4 regions of the Enterobacter sp. H2G27 genome follow, and region 2 is predicted to be linked to each of the others. Evidence: predicted binding sites of a transcription regulator. Region 2 holds the regulator's gene; each other region holds the start of a gene.
The links. The regulator Fur, encoded in region 2, represses iron uptake genes when iron is present. The targets are predictions, from matches to a motif close to ATAATAATGAGAACNACTATCAA.
Positions count from the first base shown of each region.

Region 1: the regulator Fur is predicted to act here: its motif matches at 2,922-2,944, upstream of sufA (Fe-S cluster assembly scaffold SufA).
Region 3: the regulator Fur is predicted to act here: its motif matches at 1,802-1,824, upstream of exbB (tol-pal system-associated acyl-CoA thioesterase).
Region 4: the regulator Fur is predicted to act here: its motif matches at 4,342-4,364, upstream of sodA (superoxide dismutase [Mn]).

Region 1 is NZ_JBSVSI010000001.1:1,603,770-1,608,827, reverse strand. Features, by position in the region: gene sufD (Fe-S cluster assembly protein SufD) at 1-284, opposite strand, end outside; gene sufC (Fe-S cluster assembly ATPase SufC) at 259-1,005, opposite strand; gene sufB (Fe-S cluster assembly protein SufB) at 1,015-2,505, opposite strand; gene sufA (Fe-S cluster assembly scaffold SufA) at 2,514-2,882, opposite strand; gene ACW9E7_RS07605 (MerR family transcriptional regulator) at 3,196-3,924, opposite strand; gene ACW9E7_RS07600 (diguanylate phosphodiesterase) at 4,113-5,058, opposite strand, start outside.
Region 2 is NZ_JBSVSI010000001.1:1,014,237-1,019,294, forward strand. Features, by position in the region: gene chiP (chitoporin ChiP) at 35-1,432, shown strand; gene chiQ (ChiQ/YbfN family lipoprotein) at 1,480-1,806, shown strand; gene fur (ferric iron uptake transcriptional regulator) at 1,899-2,345, opposite strand; gene fldA (flavodoxin FldA) at 2,637-3,167, opposite strand; gene ybfE (LexA regulated protein) at 3,323-3,610, opposite strand; gene ybfF (esterase) at 3,739-4,512, opposite strand; gene seqA (replication initiation negative regulator SeqA) at 4,696-5,058, shown strand, end outside.
Region 3 is NZ_JBSVSI010000001.1:3,561,474-3,566,531, forward strand. Features, by position in the region: gene ACW9E7_RS16825 (hypothetical protein) at 1-86, shown strand, start outside; gene ACW9E7_RS16830 (cytoplasmic protein) at 88-537, shown strand; gene exbD (TonB system transport protein ExbD) at 579-1,004, opposite strand; gene exbB (tol-pal system-associated acyl-CoA thioesterase) at 1,009-1,740, opposite strand; gene metC (cystathionine beta-lyase) at 1,992-3,179, shown strand; gene yghB (DedA family general envelope maintenance protein YghB) at 3,323-3,982, shown strand; gene ACW9E7_RS16855 (AraC family transcriptional regulator) at 4,031-4,930, opposite strand.
Region 4 is NZ_JBSVSI010000001.1:4,204,653-4,209,710, forward strand. Features, by position in the region: gene cpxP (cell-envelope stress modulator CpxP) at 73-579, opposite strand; gene cpxR (envelope stress response regulator transcription factor CpxR) at 731-1,429, shown strand; gene cpxA (envelope stress sensor histidine kinase CpxA) at 1,426-2,799, shown strand; gene yiiM (6-hydroxyaminopurine reductase) at 2,902-3,576, opposite strand; gene sodA (superoxide dismutase [Mn]) at 3,648-4,268, opposite strand; gene ACW9E7_RS20055 (oligosaccharide MFS transporter) at 4,431-5,058, opposite strand, start outside.

The DNA of each region.
Region 1 (5,058 bases), 590 kb from region 2:
GGACGGAACTGACCGTCGACAAACACCAGGCGCAGGGCATCGACACGCAAGGCCAGCGCGTCGCGCTGTGCTGGGGTGAGATCCGCCAGACGAGTCACAAACTCGGCGTTTAGCAGGCCATCGAGCGGAGTATATTTCCAGTTCTCATGCTTACGCGTCGGCAGACCAAGACGCAGCATCTGCTGCAGATGCTGCTGCGCCTGCGCCGAGCGCGTGCCGCCCTGGGCTTCAAACAGCCGGTGCCACTGCTGGAGCGCATTACTGCTGTTCGGTAAGCCAGCCATAACCCTGCTCCTCCAGTTGTTTAACCAGCGTGAAATCTCCGGATTTCACAATACGCCCCTGGTAAAGCACATGGACGTAATCCGGCTTGATGTAGTCCAGAATGCGCTGGTAGTGGGTGACGATAATGAATGAACGCTTGCCGTCGCGCAGGGAGTTAACTCCGTCAGCGACAATCTTCAGGGCGTCGATATCCAGACCGGAGTCGGTCTCATCCAGAATGCACAGCTCGGGCTCCAGAACGGCCATCTGCAGAATGTCATTACGCTTTTTCTCGCCGCCGGAAAAACCGACGTTCACCGAGCGGGTGAGCAAATCTTCCGGCATTTTCAGCAGCTTGATTTTCTCTTCCATTAAATCCTGGAAGTCGAAGCGATCGAGCGCCTCCAGGCCGCGATACTTGCGCACCGCATTCAGCGCCGTCTGCAGGAAGAACTGGTTGCTGACGCCCGGAATTTCGACCGGGTACTGGAAGGCCATGAAGATGCCCTCTCCCGCGCGATCTTCCGGTGACATTTCCAGCAGATCTTTGCCGTTGAACTCGACCGAGCCATGGGTTACCTCATAATCTTCGCGGCCCGCCAGCGTCGCGGAAAGCGTACTTTTCCCGGAACCATTCGGCCCCATGATGGCGTGAACTTCACCCGGCTTGACGTCAAAATTGAGGCCACGCAGGATGGCTTTGTCTTCTACGCTGACCTGTAAATCTTTAATGCTTAACATGTGCTTTCCTTAACCGACGCTGTGTTCAAGACTAATGGCGAGGAGTTTCTGGGCTTCAACGGCAAATTCCAGCGGCAGTTCAGAGAACACATCCTTACAGAAGCCGTTAACGATCATCGAGATGGCGTCTTCTTCGCTGATCCCGCGCTGCAGGCAGTAGAAGAGCTGATCTTCCCCAATGCGTGACGTCGTCGCCTCGTGCTCAAGCTGGGCCGTATTGTTACGGCACTCAACGTACGGGAAGGTGTGCGCCCCGCAGTCTGCGCCGATCAGCATCGAATCACACTGGGTAAAGTTTCGCGCATTGGTGGCCGTCGGCATGATTTTCACCAGCCCGCGATAGCTGTTCTGGCTGTGCCCGGCAGAGATCCCTTTCGAGATGATGGTCGACCTGGTGTTTTTACCAATGTGGATCATCTTGGTGCCGGTATCGGCCTGCTGGTGGCCGCTGGTCAGCGCCACGGAGTAAAACTCACCGATGGAGTTATCCCCGCGCAGAATGCAGCTCGGGTATTTCCAGGTGATGGCCGAGCCGGTTTCAGACTGGGTCCACGACATCTTGCTGTTTTCGCCTTCGCACAGCGCGCGCTTGGTGACGAAGTTCAGGATACCGCCGGTATTGCCGTCGCCCGGGAACCAGTTTTGCACCGTGGAGTATTTCACCTCGGCATCTTTATGGATGATGACCTCCACCACCGCCGCGTGCAGCTGGTAGCTGTCGCGAACCGGGGCGGAGCACCCTTCGATATAGCTGACGTAGCTGCCTTCATCCGCGACCAGAATCGTGCGTTCGAACTGGCCGGTTTTTTCGGCATTGATGCGGAAATAGGTGGAAAGCTCCATCGGACAGCGCACGCCTTTCGGTACATAGATAAAGGTGCCGTCCGAGGCCACCGCCGCGTTAAGAGCCGCAAAGAAGTTATCGTTTGAAGGCACCACGGTCCCAATGTACTTTTTCACCAGTTCCGGATGATCGTGAATCGCTTCGCCAAAGGAGCAGAAAATGATCCCCTGCTCTGCCAGCTTCTCGCGGTAGGTGGTTGCCACCGAGACGGAGTCGAAAATGGCGTCCACCGCCACCTCTTTCCCCTCACGCACGGGCACGCCCAGCTGGTTAAAGGCTTCTTCAACCTCTTTGCTGAGGAAGCTGTTTTCCGCGCCGGTTTGCTGCACCGCGCCGGGCTGTGAGGCGCAGGTGTCGTCGCAGCTACCGCATGAGGGCGCGGAGTAGTAGCTATAGTCCTGATAGTTCAGCTTGTCATAATGCGCTTTCAGCCAGTGCGGCTCTTCCATCTCCAGCCAGGCGCGGAATGCGCTCAGACGAAACTCCAGCATCCACTCGGGCTCGTTACGTTTCGCCGAGATCGCCCGCACGACATCTTCGTTAATGCCTTTCGCCAGCTCATCTGTCTGGAGCTGGGTGAAGAACCCCTCTTTATAGTTGAGGTGCCCACCGCTCCAGGTATTTACATCACTCGTTGCTTCAGTATTACGAGACATAGTACCGCCTATACCCCAAAGCTTTCGCCACAGCCGCATTCGTTCTGGGCTTTCGGGTTATGAAATTTGAATAACTGGTTTAAGCCTTCGCGGACGTAGTCCACTTCGGTGCCGTCAATAAACGGCATGGCCTGCAGCGCGACGTACAGCTTCGCGCCGTCAGTCTCGAACACCAGGTCATCTTTCTCGGGTTCGGTGACGGTGTCGAGCACGTAGCCGAAACCTGCGCAGCCGGTCTGTTTGACGCCTAAACGCACGCCGAGGATCTCGGGCTTTTTCGCCACCAGCTCGTGAATATGTGCCGCCGCCGCTGGCGTGAGCGTTAAGCCGCGCCAGGCGAAATCGGCAGGATTAAAGGTTTCTGAATGCAGTTCCATAGGTCCACCTCATCTGATAAGCCATCAGGGCATAACACCATGTTAGTGATAACGATTATCACTTCAACCCTCTGTCAGCAGGGGCATTCGGCTAAAGCGCCCTTTTTACCTGGTTTTATTAAGCATAGACCCTGTGAGAGGATGCAGTCAGGATGGATGTATTTGTTCAATGCATTGATTAATAATGCATTTCGTCGCGGCATTCATAACGAAGAGAAGAAAAGTAAAATATGCATCGGAAATGCCTATTTTTGAGATAGATTTTGCACAGAAAATGACAAAAACAAAAAAGGCCCTTAAGGCCTCTTAATACTCAATGATGAAATGCGACAGCAAATCCCTGTTCACGCCAGTGGTCGAGCTGTTCCTGCTGGCGAGGCGTTGGGGATTTCCCCGTCCAGACGAAGATTTTTTGCCCGGGGAACAGTTCAGGACGCGGCGAATCGATGGGTTCCGCCAGGACGTCAATGTGCCAGCCCTTCTGCGCCAGGCGCGCGGCTTCCAGCCACAGGTGGGTGCGGTCATCGCATTCCCAGCCAATCAACAGTGCGTCTTTACCGGCTTTCTTGCGGGACTCCGCCAGGCTTGCAATCGCGAATTCAATCAGAACTCCGTCTAACAGGCTTGCCATGTGACGCACGGTATTTTGGTCCTGGTTCATGCGCTGACGGACGGGAGAAATAATATTGTCAATCAGCGCGTCTATCGCGTGATCGCGGCGGAACTCGCCAATTTTGGCACGCAGCTTTGCCGGGCTGGCGTAACGCAGAACGGTCATCATCTCTTCCTGGAATGAAACCCAGTTGCCCTGAGTCAATACTTCTTTGTTTTCCAGCAAGGCTTTGACTTTTCCGACCGAGACGCCGCTTTTCATCAGGCGTTTGATCTCTTCGATACGCAGGATATCTTCATCGTCAAACTGACGATGGCCCCCTTCGCTGCGCTGCGGCTTCAACAATCCATAACGGCGCTGCCAGGCACGCAGCGTAACGGGGTTGATACCGCATCGTTCGGCCACTTCGCCGATACTGTAATAGGCCATTAACTCCCTCACGCTCAGAACTTCCATACCTAACTGCACCAACCTTATCAGATTGTACACACTATTTGTATAACTAAGACCGCATTTTGAACCGGTGAACGGGGTTCTTTTCCATCCACCTGTTAATACATTGTTGTATAAAATTTGCCGTTCGTACAGTTAACTCTGCCGGATTGTGTACAGCTTTATCAGAATTCGAACTTTTTCTCCGGCCACGCAATCGCGGGAATACCGCCGTGTCGCGGGCTGGCAAAAAGATGCCCCTGGAACTGGGATATTCCCGCTGACTCCAGCCACATCCACTCTTCAGCCTTCTCTACCCCCACCGCGCAGAACTGGATCTCAAGCGAGGCACAGCATTTGATAATCGCCTGGATAATGGCCTGTCGGGGACCACTTTTGTGCACGTTTGCGACCAGATCGCGATTAATCTTAATTCTGTCCGGCTGAAACTGAGCCAGCAGCTGCAACCCGGCAAATCCGGCACCAAAATGATCGATCGTCACGCTGATGCCCGCGCTTTTTAACTGCCTGACCGAATCCGTGAATTCATCAAATCGGGAAATGGCTTCGCTCTCGGTAAACTCCACCACAATTTGCTCGGGTACAAACCCATTTGCTTCAATGGCGGTGAGCAGGAAATCAACGGCGTTGGGAATATTGACCAGCGTCATCGGCAGCAGGTTAAGGGATAACGTCTGGTCCTGTAGCCCCAGCGCGCTGGCCATGGAGAGCGCAACCTGCTTGCTTTGTAAATCCGAGGCATACACGTCGTCACGCGGCAGACTGGCGAAGTAAACTCCCGGCGCGCCGCCGTCAGGCGTGCGGAGAAGCGCCTCCCAGGAGACGACCTGCTGCATAAACGGATCGACTATCGGCTGGAACGCGAAGCTGCAATCCGCCCCTTTCGCAACCACCTCGGGCTGCGCTGACAGACGCGTCTCTTCGCGCACAAATTCCCAGGAATCCGCAGGGGGCAGTTCAAAATAGTTCGCTTTTTCCGTGGCCTCGACAAAGGTGCGGAAAAACTGCAGCGGGCGGTCGTTGTACGTCAGCTGATAGCGCGTCGTCCCCCTGTTGAGCACCTCTTGCAGCACCTCGTCCCTGTCGAAGTGGCGCAAATCAAAAAGCTCC
Region 2 (5,058 bases):
TCAGGCGTTTTAATTCGTCAAAGAGGAATAATCTATGCGTACGTTCAGTGGCAAACGTAGTGCGCTGGCGCTGGCTATTGCCGGTGTGACAGCAATGTCGGGCCTGGTGGTGACACCAGAGGCGAAAGCGGCAGGCTTCATCGACGATTCTACCCTCACGGGCGGTATCTATTACTGGCAGCGTGAACGTGACCGTAAAGACGTCACCGAAGACAAATACAAAACCAACCTTTCTCATTCCACCTGGAACGCCAACCTGGACTTCCAGTCAGGCTATGCCGCGGATATGTTCGGTCTGGATATTGCTGCGTTTACCGCGATTGAAATGGCGGAAAACGGCGACAGCGCCCACCCGAATGAAATTGCCTTCTCCTCCAGCAATAAAGCGTATAAAGAAGACTGGTCCGGGGATAAGAGCGGCATCAGCCTTTACAAAGCCGCTGCAAAATTTAAATACGGTCCGGTATGGGCGCGCGGTGGTTATATTCAGCCAACTGGCCAGACCCTGTTAGCACCGCACTGGAGTTTTATGCCGGGTACCTATCAGGGTGCGGAAGCCGGGGCGAACTTTGACTACGGTGATGCGGGTGCGTTGAGCTTCTCCTATATGTGGACCAACGAGTACAAAGCACCCTGGCACATCGAGATGGACAAGTTCTACCAGAACGATAAGAAAACCAAAGTCGATTATCTCCACTCGCTGGGGGCGAAATACGACTTCAAAAACGATCTGGTTCTCGAAGCAGCATTTGGCCAGGCGCAAGGGTATATCGATCAGTACTTTGCCAAGGCCAGCTATAAGTTTGATGTCGCGGGTAGCCCGCTGAGTACCAGCTATCAGTTCTACGGTACGCGCGACAAAGTCAGCAACGGTGGCGTCAATGACATTTATGATGGCACCGCGTGGCTGCAGGCGCTAACCTTCGGCTATAAGGTCGGTCAGGTTGATTTACGTCTGGAAGGAACATGGGTGAAGGCGGAAGGGCAGCAGGGCTACTTCCTGCAGCGTATGACCCCGACCTATGCCTCATCCAACGGTCGTCTTGATATCTGGTGGGATAACCGCTCAGACTTCAACGCCGACGGCGAGAAAGCGGTCTTCTTCGGCGCAATGTACGACCTGAAAAACTGGAACCTGCCTGGCTGGGCGGTGGGCGCTTCTTACGCTTACGCCTGGGATGCAAAACCTGCCGATATGGCAACTCCGGACGCATACTACGATCCCAACTATCGCCTGAAAGAGTCTTCTTACAGCCTCGATGCTATCTATACCCTGCAGGATGGCCGCGCGAAAGGCACAATGTTCAAACTGCACTTCACTCAGTATGACAACCACTCCGATATCCCGAGCTACGCGGGCGGTTACGGCAACATCTTCCAGGATGAACGTGACGTGAAATTCATGGTTATCGCACCGTTCACTATCCTCTGATGAATCTTCCGGCGGGTTAGATCCCGCCGGACCGGAGACTGCATATGATGAAAAAAATCGTAATCGTCGCGTTACTGGCATCAGGGCTGGTGGCGTGTGCTCAGAGTGAGGCACCGAAAGAAGATTCCCGGCTGAAGGAGGCCTATAGCGCCTGTATTAATACAGCAGAAGGATCGCCGGAGAAAATTGAAGCCTGTCAGAGCGTGCTGAACGTGCTGAAGAAAGAGAAAGCGCATGAGCAGTTTGCGACGCGGGAGAATGTCCGCGTGATGGATTACCAGGCCTGTATCCAGGCGCGTAAAACCGGTAACGATCAGGAAGTGGCCAAGCGTTGCAATAAGATCTGGAACGAGATACGCAACAATAATAAATAAGTTGTTTTACGCCCGGTGGCGCTGCGCTTACCGGGCTTTTTTCTGGCAAAAAAAAGCCAACCTTTCGGCTGGCTCAGAGTATGAACACTTGCTTATTTTGCGTCGTGCGCGTGGTCATCTTCGCGGCAGTCGCCTTCAGCGCAGTGACCGTAAAGGTACAGGCTGTGGTTGGTCAGGCGGATACCGTGACGCGCGGCGATTTCACGCTGGCGCGCTTCGATGGAATCATCGCTGAATTCAATGACCTTGCCGCAGTCGAGGCAGATCAGATGATCGTGGTGCTGCTGCTGGGTCAGTTCGAAAACAGATTTACCGCCTTCGAAATTATGACGGGTGACAATGCCCGCGTCATCAAACTGGTTCAGCACGCGATAGACGGTAGCCAGCCCAATCTCTTCACCCATGTCGATAAGACGTTTATAAAGGTCTTCCGCACTGACATGGTGATTGTCTGGACCCTGAAGCACTTCGAGGATTTTTAACCGAGGAAGCGTAACTTTCAGGCCAGCCTTCTTTAATGCGGTATTGTTGTCAGTCATGCGGAATCTGTCCTGTTGCTAAACGATTCACTTCTGTAGGAAGTGACAGAAAATGCACCTGGGATAATGCGTCTCATTATAGAACTGCCATGGCTAAATGAAAACTGCAAGTCTCAGGCAAAATATGCTTATAAAAATGGGGTATCACCAACAAACTTGCTCAATGGAAAACCACATTTTATCAGGGAGACATTGTACAGGTCTGGGCGAAAAAGTTAAAAGATTGTAGCAATTAATTTAATCGGTTTGACCTGGTGCGCGGGCGCAACCGCCGTTGCGCCGCGAGAAAAATCAGGCGTTAAGAATATCGTCCAGGTGCAGTTCTTCACGGATCTGCTTAACCCATTTCTCAACGCGCTCTGCGGTCAGTTCTGGCTGACGGTCTTCGTCGATGGCCAGACCCACGAAATGATCGTCATCGGCCAGGCCTTTAGACGCTTCGAAGTGGTAACCAGCGGTCGGCCAGTGGCCTACGATAACCGCGCCGTTCGGCTCAATGATGTCGCGGATGGTCCCCAGCGCGTCACAGAAATACTCAGCGTAGTCTTCCTGGTCACCGCAGCCAAACAGGGCAACCAGCTTACCGTTGAAGTCCACTTCTTCCAGCGTCGGGAAGAAATCATCCCAGTCGCACTGGGCTTCACCGTAGTACCAGGTTGGGATACCCAGCAGCAGAATGTCATAGCCTTCCAGATCTTCTTTGCTGCTCTTGGCAATGTCATGCACATCAGCAACGTCTTTACCGAGCTGTTTTTGAATGTTTTTTGCGATATTTTCGGTATTGCCGGTATCACTGCCAAAGAAAATGCCGATGATTGCCATGAGTAAAATAACCTCTTGAAACTTAATAGTATGGTGGCGCAATTCGGCCACGGATAAGGGCAATAATAGCAGAACTGGCAACCCTGCGGAAACAGCTATCGCGCAGGACTGCACTCTGTGCTACATGAAAAGGGTAATAAAGAGGATTTTCAGACTTATGCCTGGCTGCGTAACGTCTCAAGCTGGGCGATTAACATCTCTTCAATGAGCTCGCTGCGGCTGATATTTCGCGCGTCAGCCAGCTCGTTCAGCGCATCGACGGCGTCGGCGTTAAGCTTCAGTTCGACACGCTTAAGCCCGCGATTTTTATCGCGTTTAAGCTGATTGCGTTTATTGATACGCAGCTGTTCATCGCGCGAAAGCGGATTCGTCTTCGGTCGTCCCGGGCGACGCTCATTCGCGAACAGATCTAGTGTCGTACGGTCCGTTTGTTCTTTGGCCATGATTCTGAGACTTCGGGGGAAACACGCCGCCCTGCTAATGCCCGGGCGATAAGCGCGCCATCATACATCACCAAAAACGGCACGCCAACGACTGGAAGCCCGCAGCCTTCCAGTCGCTTTCTTTTTAATCAATTTGTCGTATCAGCGAGATAGCGGCGAATGGCGCGCAGCACGGCGTCAGGTTTTTCCGCATGCACCCAGTGCCCGGCACCGGCAATCACGTGGGCGCGAGCCTGCGGGAATTGGGCCAGCAGCGTGTCGCGGTACGCGTCGGTAACGTAAGGAGAGTTACCGCCGCGAATAAAGAGGGTAGGGTGCGGCCAGGCGGGGACGGTTTCCCAGCCCACGATGTTGTTGTACTGGTTCCAGAGCACCGGCACGTTAAAACGCCATTGGCCGTCAACAAACGACTTCAGCAGGAACTGGACTACGCCTTCTTCATCAAGATGCTCACGCATGACGGCAGCCGCCTGCTGGCGTGTCGCGACGCCCGCTTTGGTGACCGCATTGATGGCGGCAAAAATTTCGTCGTGGCGGCGGACGTCGTAATCCACGGGCGCAACATCAATTACAACCAGGCCGTTAATACGCTCCGGGGCCAGTGCCGTCAGGGCCATCACCGCTTTGCCACCCATTGAATGCCCGATGAGGGTCACCTTTTGCAGGTCGTTGGCATCCAGCGTATCCAGCAGATCCTGCGCCATCGCCGCGTAGGTCATCTCGTCGGATCGGCCGGAAAGACCGTGATTGCGCATATCGACCTGTAAAATATCGTGGTCAGTAACCAGATCGCGCGCCAGCACGCCCAGGTTATCCAGGCTGCCAAAAAGCCCGTGAACCAGTACGATGGGAGAATTATTGTTCGGCGATTGTGCAGTTTGCGCTCGGGTATTCAATTTCATGGCAAAGTTCTTTTTTTACGTATGTCAGGTTAGGGTATCATGTTGACCATTCTGCCGCCCGGCTGCAAGGTTCCAGTTTAATCTGACTTTTGCCGCCAACCTGGTTTGACGCTATCCGCTGTTGGGATTTGACCTTATAATCCCAATGACTTGTATTCAGATAAGATATCGCACTGGATTAAGATGAAAACAATCGAAGTTGATGACGAACTCTATCAGTATATTGCCAGCCAGACGCGGCATATCGGGGAGAGCGCGTCCGACATTTTACGGCGCATGCTTAAAATTTCCGCCGCTTCACAGCCTGCTACCCCAGTCACCAAAGATGTCGTGTCTCAGCCAAGCGTTGTTGCACAAGCAAAACCTGCCGTGACGCCGGCAAAAGATAAAGTGCGTGCGATGCGCGAGCTGCTGCTCTCCGATGAATACGCGGAGCAGAAAAAGGCGGTTAACCGCTTTATGCTGGTGCTGTCTACACTTTACTCACTGGATAACAAAGCGTTTGCTGAAGCGACCGAGTCGCTGCACGGTCGTACTCGCGTCTAT
Region 3 (5,058 bases), 2.5 Mb from region 2:
TTAATGAAGCGGGCAATGAAATTTGGCTTAATTTAATTACGCGCGAAAAAAACAACCCAATTTTTTATAGCCTGGGGGAAGATTAACGTGAAAGAAGTTAAAAATAACGACGTTTATTTGACTTTAGATGATAAAAAAAGTGATGAATTTATCTTAAAGCAAAATCTCGACGCACTACGAAACACAAAAAATGACGAGATGACGCGCATTACACAAGACCTGGTATCGATCCCGGCGACGCTGGTGCGGCTTAAATGGCAGAATCGCCGTGAAATTTATCCGCTGCAGGTCAAAGAAGAAATTTACGGTGCCGTGATGAATGCCATCATTGAACAGCGGCCAGAGCTGAAAGAGAAGCTTCTGGGGCGCCTCGAGGCCAATTATCAGTATCTGCTCGCCAGAGAAATCGCCACCCTGCGTCTGACGCGCAAGCTGTCAGACGGTGAGTACCGTACCTCAAACGTCACCTGCGTTGCGCTTGATGAGGACGCGCTGGCAAATCCTTCTGCCGCACCAACGAATAACAAAAGCGCATAACCGACAGGCATAAAAAAAGCCGGCTTTCGCCAGCTTCTTTATCACTTCGAGGCCGCCTTTTCTTCGCCGACCAGTCCAATCTTCAGGTAACCCGCCTGATGCAGCGTGTCCATTACCTTCATCATGGTTTCATAATCAACGGTTTTATCCGCACGGAAGAAGACCGTAGTGTCTTTCTTTCCGCCCGTAAGCTGCTCCAGCGCCGGGATGACTGAGTCGGCCGTCACCGGGTCGTTCCCGAGGAACATGGATTTATCCGCTTTCACCGACAGGTAAATAGGCTTCTCCGGGCGCGGCTGGGGCTGGCTGGAAGATGCCGGCAGATTCACCTTCACATCCACCGTCGCCAGCGGTGCAGCTACCATGAAGATAATCAGCAGAACCAGCATGACGTCGATAAACGGCGTCACGTTGATTTCATGCATTTCGCCGTTATCGTCCAGATTTTCGTTTAGACGCATCGCCATACTATTAACCTGCGCGCAGTTTAGACGCCGCATGCACCGGCTTAACCGAGCTGGCATTCAGATCGAGATCGCGACTTTGCAGCAGCAGAACCTGCGCGGCAACGTCTCCAAGAGTCGCTTTATAGCTGCCAATCATACGCGCGAAGATATTATAGATGACCACCGCCGGGATAGCGGCAACCAGACCGATTGCTGTCGCCAGCAGCGCTTCTGCGATACCCGGCGCCACGACCGCCAGGTTGGTAGTTTGGGTCTGCGCGATACCGATAAAGCTATTCATGATGCCCCAGACCGTGCCGAAAAGACCGATGAACGGTGAGATCGCGCCGATGGTAGCCAGATAACCATTGCCGCGCCCCATGTGTCGGCCAACGGCCGCAACGCGGCGCTCCAGGCGGAAACCGGTACGCTCTTTGATGCCTTCGTTATCTTCACTGCCTGCGGAGAGTTCCAGCTCGTTCTGCGCTTCATTCACGAGCAGGGTAGTCAGGCTTTTCGCGTGGAAAGATGAGGTCATATCTGAAGCCTGATCCAGAGAGCGGGCTTCAGCCAGCTGCTGCTGTTCCCGCTTCAGGCGACGCTTCTGCGAAAGCAACTCGGCACTTTTGCTGAAGAAGATAGCCCAGGTGACAACGGACGCCAGAATCAGGCCGATCATCACAATCTTAACCACGATGTCAGCATGCTGATACATGCCCCAAACGGAGAGATCCGTCTGCATCAAATTATTACCCACTCTGTATCTCCAGGACGCAAATCACAAAATCTGAGCGTAATAATATCAAAACGTCGTCGAATTGATAGTAGTTCTCATTAGTATTTGCATGGTGCCGTAATTTTCGCTCACTTTCCTTGCGCTTACGCAGTAAAAATTTCTTATGCGGTTTTTTGCTAATATTTTCTGCTTATTCGATAAGCCTCGGGGTGCAGTTTTTTCCAATCGTGGTAGTCTGGACGTCCAGACGTATAAAAACAGGGTTAGCGAACATGACAAAGAAGCATCTTGATACCACGCTGGTACAGGCAGGACGCAGCAAAAAATATACTCAGGGATCGGTCAACAGCGTGATTCAACGAGCCTCCTCGCTGGTGTTTGACACCGTTGAGGAGAAAAAAAACGCCACGCGTAACCGCGCGAAAGGCGGGCTGTTTTATGGCCGTCGCGGCACGCTAACCCATTTTTCTCTGCAGGAAGCGATGTGCGAGCTGGAAGGCGGCGCGGGCTGTGCGCTCTTCCCGTGCGGGGCGGCGGCGGTCGCCAACACCATTCTGGCGTTTGTGGAACAGGGCGACCATATCCTGATGACCAACACCGCCTATGAACCCAGCCAGGACTTCTGCACCAAAATCCTCAGCAAACTCGGGGTAACGACCGGCTGGTTCGACCCGCTGATTGGTGAAGGCATTGCCGAACTTATTCAGCCAAACACGCGCATTGTGTTCCTGGAATCTCCGGGGTCGCTCACCATGGAAGTTCACGACGTGCCGGCTATCGTGAAGGCCGTACGCAGCAAAGCGCCAGAGGCGATCGTTATGATTGACAACACCTGGGCGGCAGGCGTGCTGTTCAAAGCGCTGGAATTCGACATTGATATTTCGATTCAGGCGGCAACGAAATACCTGATAGGCCACTCTGACGGCATGATTGGTACTGCGGTCTCCAACTCGCGCTGCTGGGATCAGCTGCGTGAAAATGCCTACCTGATGGGCCAGATGGTGGATGCCGACACGGCCTACATGACCAGCCGCGGTATCCGCACGCTGGGCGTTCGTCTGCGTCAGCACCATGAAAGCAGCCTGAAGGTCGCCGAATGGCTGGCGCAGCATCCGCTGGTTGAGCGCGTGAATCATCCCGCATTACCGGGTAGTAAAGGCCATGAGTTCTGGCAACGTGACTTTACGGGCAGCAGCGGGTTGTTCTCATTCGTACTGAAAAAGCGGCTGAATAACGACGAACTGGCGAGCTATCTGGATAATTTTACCCTTTTCAGCATGGCCTACTCCTGGGGCGGTTTTGAATCCTTGATCCTAGCTAACCAGCCGGAACAGATCGCGGCCCTTCGCCCCGGGGGTGAAGTAGACTTCAGCGGTACCCTGATACGACTGCATATCGGTTTAGAAAATGTTGACGATCTGATTGCCGATTTAGCAGCAGGGTTCGAGCGTATCGTGTAGAGTGCTGGCTGAAAATGTACTCTCTGGACGCTTTTGTGGACACGGCAATGAGAAAAGTCTGCATGAGTTGCGCCCGGGATCAAACCCGACGGGCGAATAAGGGAGTACAATAGCGCTATATCTGCTGTTCCACAGGAAAGTCCATGGCTGTTATTCAAGATATTATCGCGGCGCTCTGGCAACACGACTTTGCCGCGCTGGCGGATCCTCACGTCGTCGGTATCGTTTACCTCGTGATGTTCGCAACTCTGTTTCTGGAAAATGGATTACTGCCAGCCTCGTTTTTACCCGGTGATAGCCTGCTTTTACTTGCCGGGGCGTTAATCGGGAAAGGCGTCATGGACTTCACGCCAACGATGGTTATTCTCACCTCCGCAGCCAGCCTGGGCTGCTGGCTGAGCTATCTTCAGGGCCGCTGGCTCGGGAATACCCGCGTCGTAAAAGGCTGGCTGGCGCAGTTACCGCATAAATATCATCAGCGTGCGACCTGCATGTTCGATCGCCACGGCCTGCTGGCATTGCTGGCGGGGCGTTTCCTGGCGTTTGTTCGCACCCTTCTGCCGACGATGGCGGGCATTTCCGGTCTGTCGAACCGCCGCTTCCAGTTCTTCAACTGGCTGAGCGCCCTGCTGTGGGTGGGTGTAGTCACCACGCTTGGCTATGCGCTGAATATGATCCCTTTTGTGAAACACCACGAAGATCAGGTGATGACCTTCCTGATGGTGCTGCCGATGTTCCTGCTGGTGGCGGGTCTGGTGGGAACCATCGCGGTGGTGATTAAGAAGAAGTACTGCAGCGCATAATTCAACAAAGCCGGGTGGCGCTGTCGCTTACCCGGCCTGTGTTTCACCTCAGGCTCCCTGCATCGTTCTGATACGTGACGCATCCTCTCCCGGCGTGACGCCGAAATAGCGCTTAAACTCCCGACTGAACTGCGACGCACTTTCATAGCCCACCCGCATCGCCGCCGCGCTGGCCTTCATGCCGTCGTGGATCATCAACATCCGCGCCTTATGCAGCCGGTAGGTTTTGAGGTACTGCAGCGGAGAGGTGCTGGTCACCGACTTAAAGTTATGGTGAAACGCCGAAACGCTCATATTGGCTTCCGCCGCCAGCTGGTCGACGCTGAGGTTTTCCGTGTACTGGCTTTCGATACGCTTGAGCACGCGGCTTATCAGGCTGAAGTGGGTCTGTCGGCTCACCAGAGCAAGTAACGCGCCGCCGCCCGGGCCCAGCAGCACGTGGTAGAGAATCTCGCGGACGATCTGCTTGCCCAGAATACGCGCGTCCAGCGGCCTCTCCATTACGTCCAGCAGACGCTCAATGGCGCAGAGGATCTCTTCAGACAGCGTCGCCGAATTAATCCCGCTCGAGGCCATCGAAGGCTGGAAGAGTTCATCTTCGCCAATCTCCATCAGCAGCTCCTGCAGCTGGAGGATGTCGACATTGACGCGAATACCCGCCAGCGGAACCGCCTCCGTCGCGAAGGTTTCACATTCAAAGGGTAAAGGTACCGTCAGGAGAAGATATTCATTGGTGTCGTAGCGGAACACGCGCTCGTTGATATAGCCAATTTTATGGCCTGAAAAGAGAAAAACGATGCCCGGCTGGTACATGACCGGCGTGCGCGTCCCCGGCTGCGTGCCATAGAGCAGGCGAATATCCGGCAGCAGATCGCTGGCACGATTCTCATTATCTATCAATCTCTTAATCTTCACAGTGAGCTGCTGGCAGATAGCCTCACGGTTCATCTTGCGTTACTCCGGGTACGGTTTTCGACGCTAACAGTGTGCGTCGTTTTCCGCGCTTTCTCCAGCGCTTTGTAGAAATGGGCAAGACATCGGCAGGAATGTGCATTGAGGGGATAGCCCCGGACGGC
Region 4 (5,058 bases), 3.2 Mb from region 2:
GAAGGAATAAAAAAAACCCCCACATCATGTGGGGGAAGACAGGGATGGTGTCTATGGCAAGGAAAACAGGGTTTACTGGTTACTACGGGTACTGCTATTGCTACTGAAAAACGTCGTTTCTGAGCTTCGCTGCATCCGTGCAACCTCTCGCAGCTGGTCCATTCTCTGCTGATGTCTGGTGTTCAAAACCGCTTGCTGCTCGGGCGTTAGCAGATGGAACATCTGGTTGCGGACCTTCGCCATCTCTACCTGGCGGGCAACCTGTTCCTGTGCCATTTTTTCGGCCTGAGCGCGTACAGCGCTTTCGTCAAAATTTTCTGCGGTGACAAGGCGATGCATTGTCTCCATTTCGCTAACATTAACAGGGGGCTGGTCGTGTCTTGCCCTCTGCATCAGATCTCGCATCTGTTGACGCTGATGTTCGGTTAAACTTATGCCGTCAAACATATGGCTTTGGCTGCTGTTCTGCGTTGCGCCCTCTTGTAAGGGACTGTTATCGCTGATGATAGCTTCAGCAGCCTGGCTAAACGCACTGAACGCCAGCGTTGAGGCCATGACGGCAGCGGTAACTTTGCGCATCACTTGCTCCCAAAAATCTTTCGTGTCGCGATTCAACGAGAGACAGTCTACGATTCAGGCTGCAAACATGCGTCAGGGGGTGTAAAACAACGTAAAGTCATGGATTAGACAGCCTTGATGTCGTAATTTCTGCCTCGGAGGTATTTAAACAATGAATAAAATCCTGTTAGTTGATGATGACCGAGAGCTCACATCCCTTTTAAAGGAGTTGCTCGACATGGAAGGTTTCAACGTCCTGGTTGCCCATGATGGCGAGCAGGCGCTGAGTCTCCTTGACGACAGCATCGATTTACTTTTGCTCGACGTGATGATGCCGAAGAAAAACGGTATTGATACGTTGAAAGAACTTCGCCAGACACACCAGACTCCCGTAATCATGCTGACCGCACGCGGCAGCGAACTTGATCGCGTACTCGGCCTTGAGCTTGGCGCGGATGACTATTTACCAAAGCCGTTTAACGACCGTGAACTGGTTGCCCGTATTCGCGCTATCCTGCGTCGTTCCCACTGGAGCGAACAGCAGCAAAATACCGACAACAGCTCACCTACTCTAGAAGTCGACTCCCTGAGCCTCAACCCGGGCCGTCAGGAAGCGAGCTTTGATGGCCAGACGCTGGAACTGACCGGCACGGAGTTCACCCTGCTATATCTGCTGGCGCAGCACCTCGGCCAGGTGGTTTCGCGTGAACATCTAAGCCAAGAGGTTCTGGGCAAACGCCTCACCCCGTTTGACCGCGCCATCGACATGCACATCTCTAACCTGCGCCGTAAGCTGCCGGAGCGTAAAGACGGTCACCCATGGTTTAAAACCCTGCGTGGTCGCGGTTATCTGATGGTTTCCGCTTCATGATAGGAAGCTTAACCGCCCGCATCTTCGCCATCTTCTGGCTGACGCTGGCACTGGTTTTAATGCTCGTACTGATGTTGCCAAAACTTGACTCACGCCAGATGACGGAGCTTCTCGACAGCGAGCAACGTCAGGGCGTGATGATCGAGCAGCACGTGGAAGCCGAGCTGGCAAACGATCCGCCAAACGATTTAATGTGGTGGCGCAGGCTGTTTCGCGCTATCGACAAGTGGGCGCCGCCCGGACAACGCCTGCTGCTGGTGACCAGCGAAGGCCGCGTGATTGGGGCCGATCGCAATGAAATGCAGATTATCCGCAACTTCATTGGCCAGGCGGATAACGCCGATCATCCCCAGAAGAAGAAATATGGGCGCGTAGAGATGGTGGGGCCTTTCTCCGTCAGGGACGGAGAGGATAATTATCAGCTCTACCTGATTCGCCCCGCGAGCAGCTCCCAGTCCGACTTCATCAACCTGCTGTTTGACCGCCCTCTCCTGCTGCTGATTGTTACTATGCTGGTCAGCTCGCCGCTGCTGTTATGGCTGGCGTGGAGCCTGGCAAAACCGGCGCGTAAGCTGAAGAATGCCGCCGATGAGGTGGCACAGGGTAACCTGCGACAACACCCTGAACTGGAAGCCGGACCGCAGGAGTTCCTTGCCGCCGGGACCAGTTTTAACCAGATGGTGAGCGCTCTCGATCGCATGATGACCGCACAGCAGCGCCTGTTGTCGGATATCTCGCACGAGCTGCGCACCCCTCTAACGCGCTTACAGCTTGGCACCGCGCTGCTGCGCCGCCGCAGCGGTGAGAGCAAAGAGCTGGAGCGTATCGAAACCGAAGCTCACCGCCTGGACAGCATGATCAACGATCTGCTGGTCATGTCCCGCAATCAGCAGAAAAACGCGCTGGTTAGCGAAACGGTGAAAGCGAATCACCTCTGGCACGAGGTGCTGGACAACGCGGCATTCGAAGCAGAGCAGATGGGCAAATCCTTCACCGTCAACTTCCCACCGGGCCCGTGGCCGCTCTACGGTAACCCCAACGCGCTGGAAAGCGCGCTGGAGAATATCGTGCGTAACGCCCTGCGCTACTCGCATACGAAGATTGAGGTGGCGTTCTCGGTGGATAAAGACGGGATCACCGTCATTGTCGACGACGACGGTCCTGGCGTCAGCCCGGAAGATCGCGAGCAGATTTTCCGTCCGTTCTATCGTACCGATGAGGCGCGCGACCGGGAATCGGGCGGCACGGGACTGGGTCTGGCGATTGTTGAAACCGCCATGCAGCAGCACCGCGGCTGGGTGAAAGCCGACGACAGCCCGCTGGGTGGACTGCGGTTAACGCTGTGGCTACCGTTGTATAAGCGTTCTTAGTTTTCCCCTCATCGTACCCCTCTCCCCATAGGGGAGAGGTGACTGCTTAGTGAGGTTTTTTCACCCTCGCCCCTTTGGGGAGAGGGCCGGGGTGAGGGGCAGTTATTTCCCCCACAATCTCCGCGAATTATCTTCGATCTTGCTGCTTAAACGCCGCTTCTGCATCGTTCTCGTCCAGCTGGTCGATAGCCCCGCCGCCGACAGCAGGCGGTGATACTGTTCGTCGTCAAACGGCATATGCCAGGCAATGGCGCAGGCGTCATAAACAGACACATCGCTCAGGCGCGACGCCAGTTCAAGCGGGGCGTCCGCTGAAATCTGCCCAGCCAGCACCACGCGATACAGCCAGCCGGTTTTACCCGCTTTTTGCAGCTGGGCCGACATATTCTGAATACCGAAATGGTAGTTGAGCTTGAAGCACGGCGAGCGTGGCTGCGTCACCTGGATCAGGGCATCGCCCCAGCGGTAGATATCACCGATAAAAACGTTCTTTTCGGTGAGCCCTTCGGTTGAGAGATTCTCGCCAAACGCGGGGGCGACGAAGAGATCCGCCTGCTCGGGGAACTCGGTTTTCCAGTACTGATAGTGTTCGCGCGGATAGTGGCACAGCGCGCGCTCCGGCCCGCCGTGGATCTTCTTTTCGGCCTGCTCGTCGCCAGCAAGCCCGAGGTCGGTCAACGTCAGCTCACCGTCGACCTGAATTTTGGCGATGGCGCTCGGGCGGCTGCCGTCGTACTCCCTTACCTTGCCTGTAAATACATTCACCGGATAATGCATCGCTGCCTCCATTACGCAGATACAAAAAAAGCGAGCCATCAGACTCGCTTCTCACAGGCGTCAATGCAACCTTATTTTTTAGCGGCGAAACGCGCTGCTGCTTCGTCCCAGTTCACCACGTCCCAGAACGCTTTAATGTAGTCCGGACGACGGTTCTGGAATTTCAGGTAGTAAGCGTGTTCCCACACGTCCAGACCCAGGATTGGGAAGCCGGATGCGCCAGAGATCGCTTCACCCATCAGCGGGGAGTCCTGGTTAGCAGTAGAAACAACCGCCAGTTTGTCACCTTTCAGTACCAACCACGCCCAGCCGGAGCCGAAGCGGGTTGCAGCGGCTTTCTCGAACTCCGCTTTGAAGTTGTCAACGGAACCGAAGTCGCGCTCGATAGCCGCTTTCAGGTCGCCCTGCAGGGTGGTACCGGTTTTCAGGCCTTTCCAGAACAGGCTGTGGTTTGCGTGGCCGCCCGCGTTGTTACGCAGCACGGTTTTCTTGTCCGCTGGCAGCTGGTCCAGCTTGGTGATCAGCTCTTCAACAGGCAGGTTAGCGAACTCTGGCAGGCTTTCCAGCGCGGCGTTCGCGTTGTTCACGTAGGTCTGGTGATGTTTAGTGTGATGGATTTCCATCGTCTGCTTGTCGAAATGCGGTTCCAGTGCGTCGTAGGCATACGGCAGGGATGGCAGTGTATAACTCATAATCCTCTCCATTATTGTCGGGCGGCACAGCTGTTAATGCCGCGTAAGCAGTTGGTTCATTATAGTTAATTAAATGATATTGAAAATGATTATCAATGCCGTAGTTTTTATAAGGTTATTCATTTTTTGACCAACGCAGGAATAGTGAATGTGTTCAGGGCGTTAATGGACTTCCAGCGCCTTATTGCCTGCCGCAATCTCCTCCCTGCTGCTGAGCGTAAACGCCGACACCACCGTAATCGCCAGCACGAAACAGCCCAGCATCAGGTATGTCTCCTGGAAACCGATCCGGTCATACATATTTCCGGCAAACGCGGAGAGGAAGATCGCTGCCGACTGTTTGGCAAACTGGAAGCCAATCAGGTAGATAGTCGCCGAAAGACGCGTATCAAACACCCCGGTGATGTACTTGAAGGCCCCCACCAGCAGGAACGGCACCTCCAGCGCGTGCAGCATCTTCAGGGCAATCACTTCTACGGCGGTGGTGGCAAACGACGAGCCGATAATGCGCGTCGCCATAATCACCCCGGCGATGAGCAGCGTGTTTTTCGCGCCGATGCGGTTAATGATCCATGGTGAACAAAACATGATGATCGCGTTGCAGATTTCCCCGGCAGTGGTCGCAAAACCAAAGGCGCGAGTGCCCTCCTGCGGCGTGGCGAAGAACGTTTTGAAGAAGGTAGCAAACTGCTGGTCAAAGACGTCATAGACGCAGGCCACGCCAATCACGTACAGAATAAACATCCACATCCTGCGCTGACGGAACAGGCTAAAGACCGTTTTCGCGGTG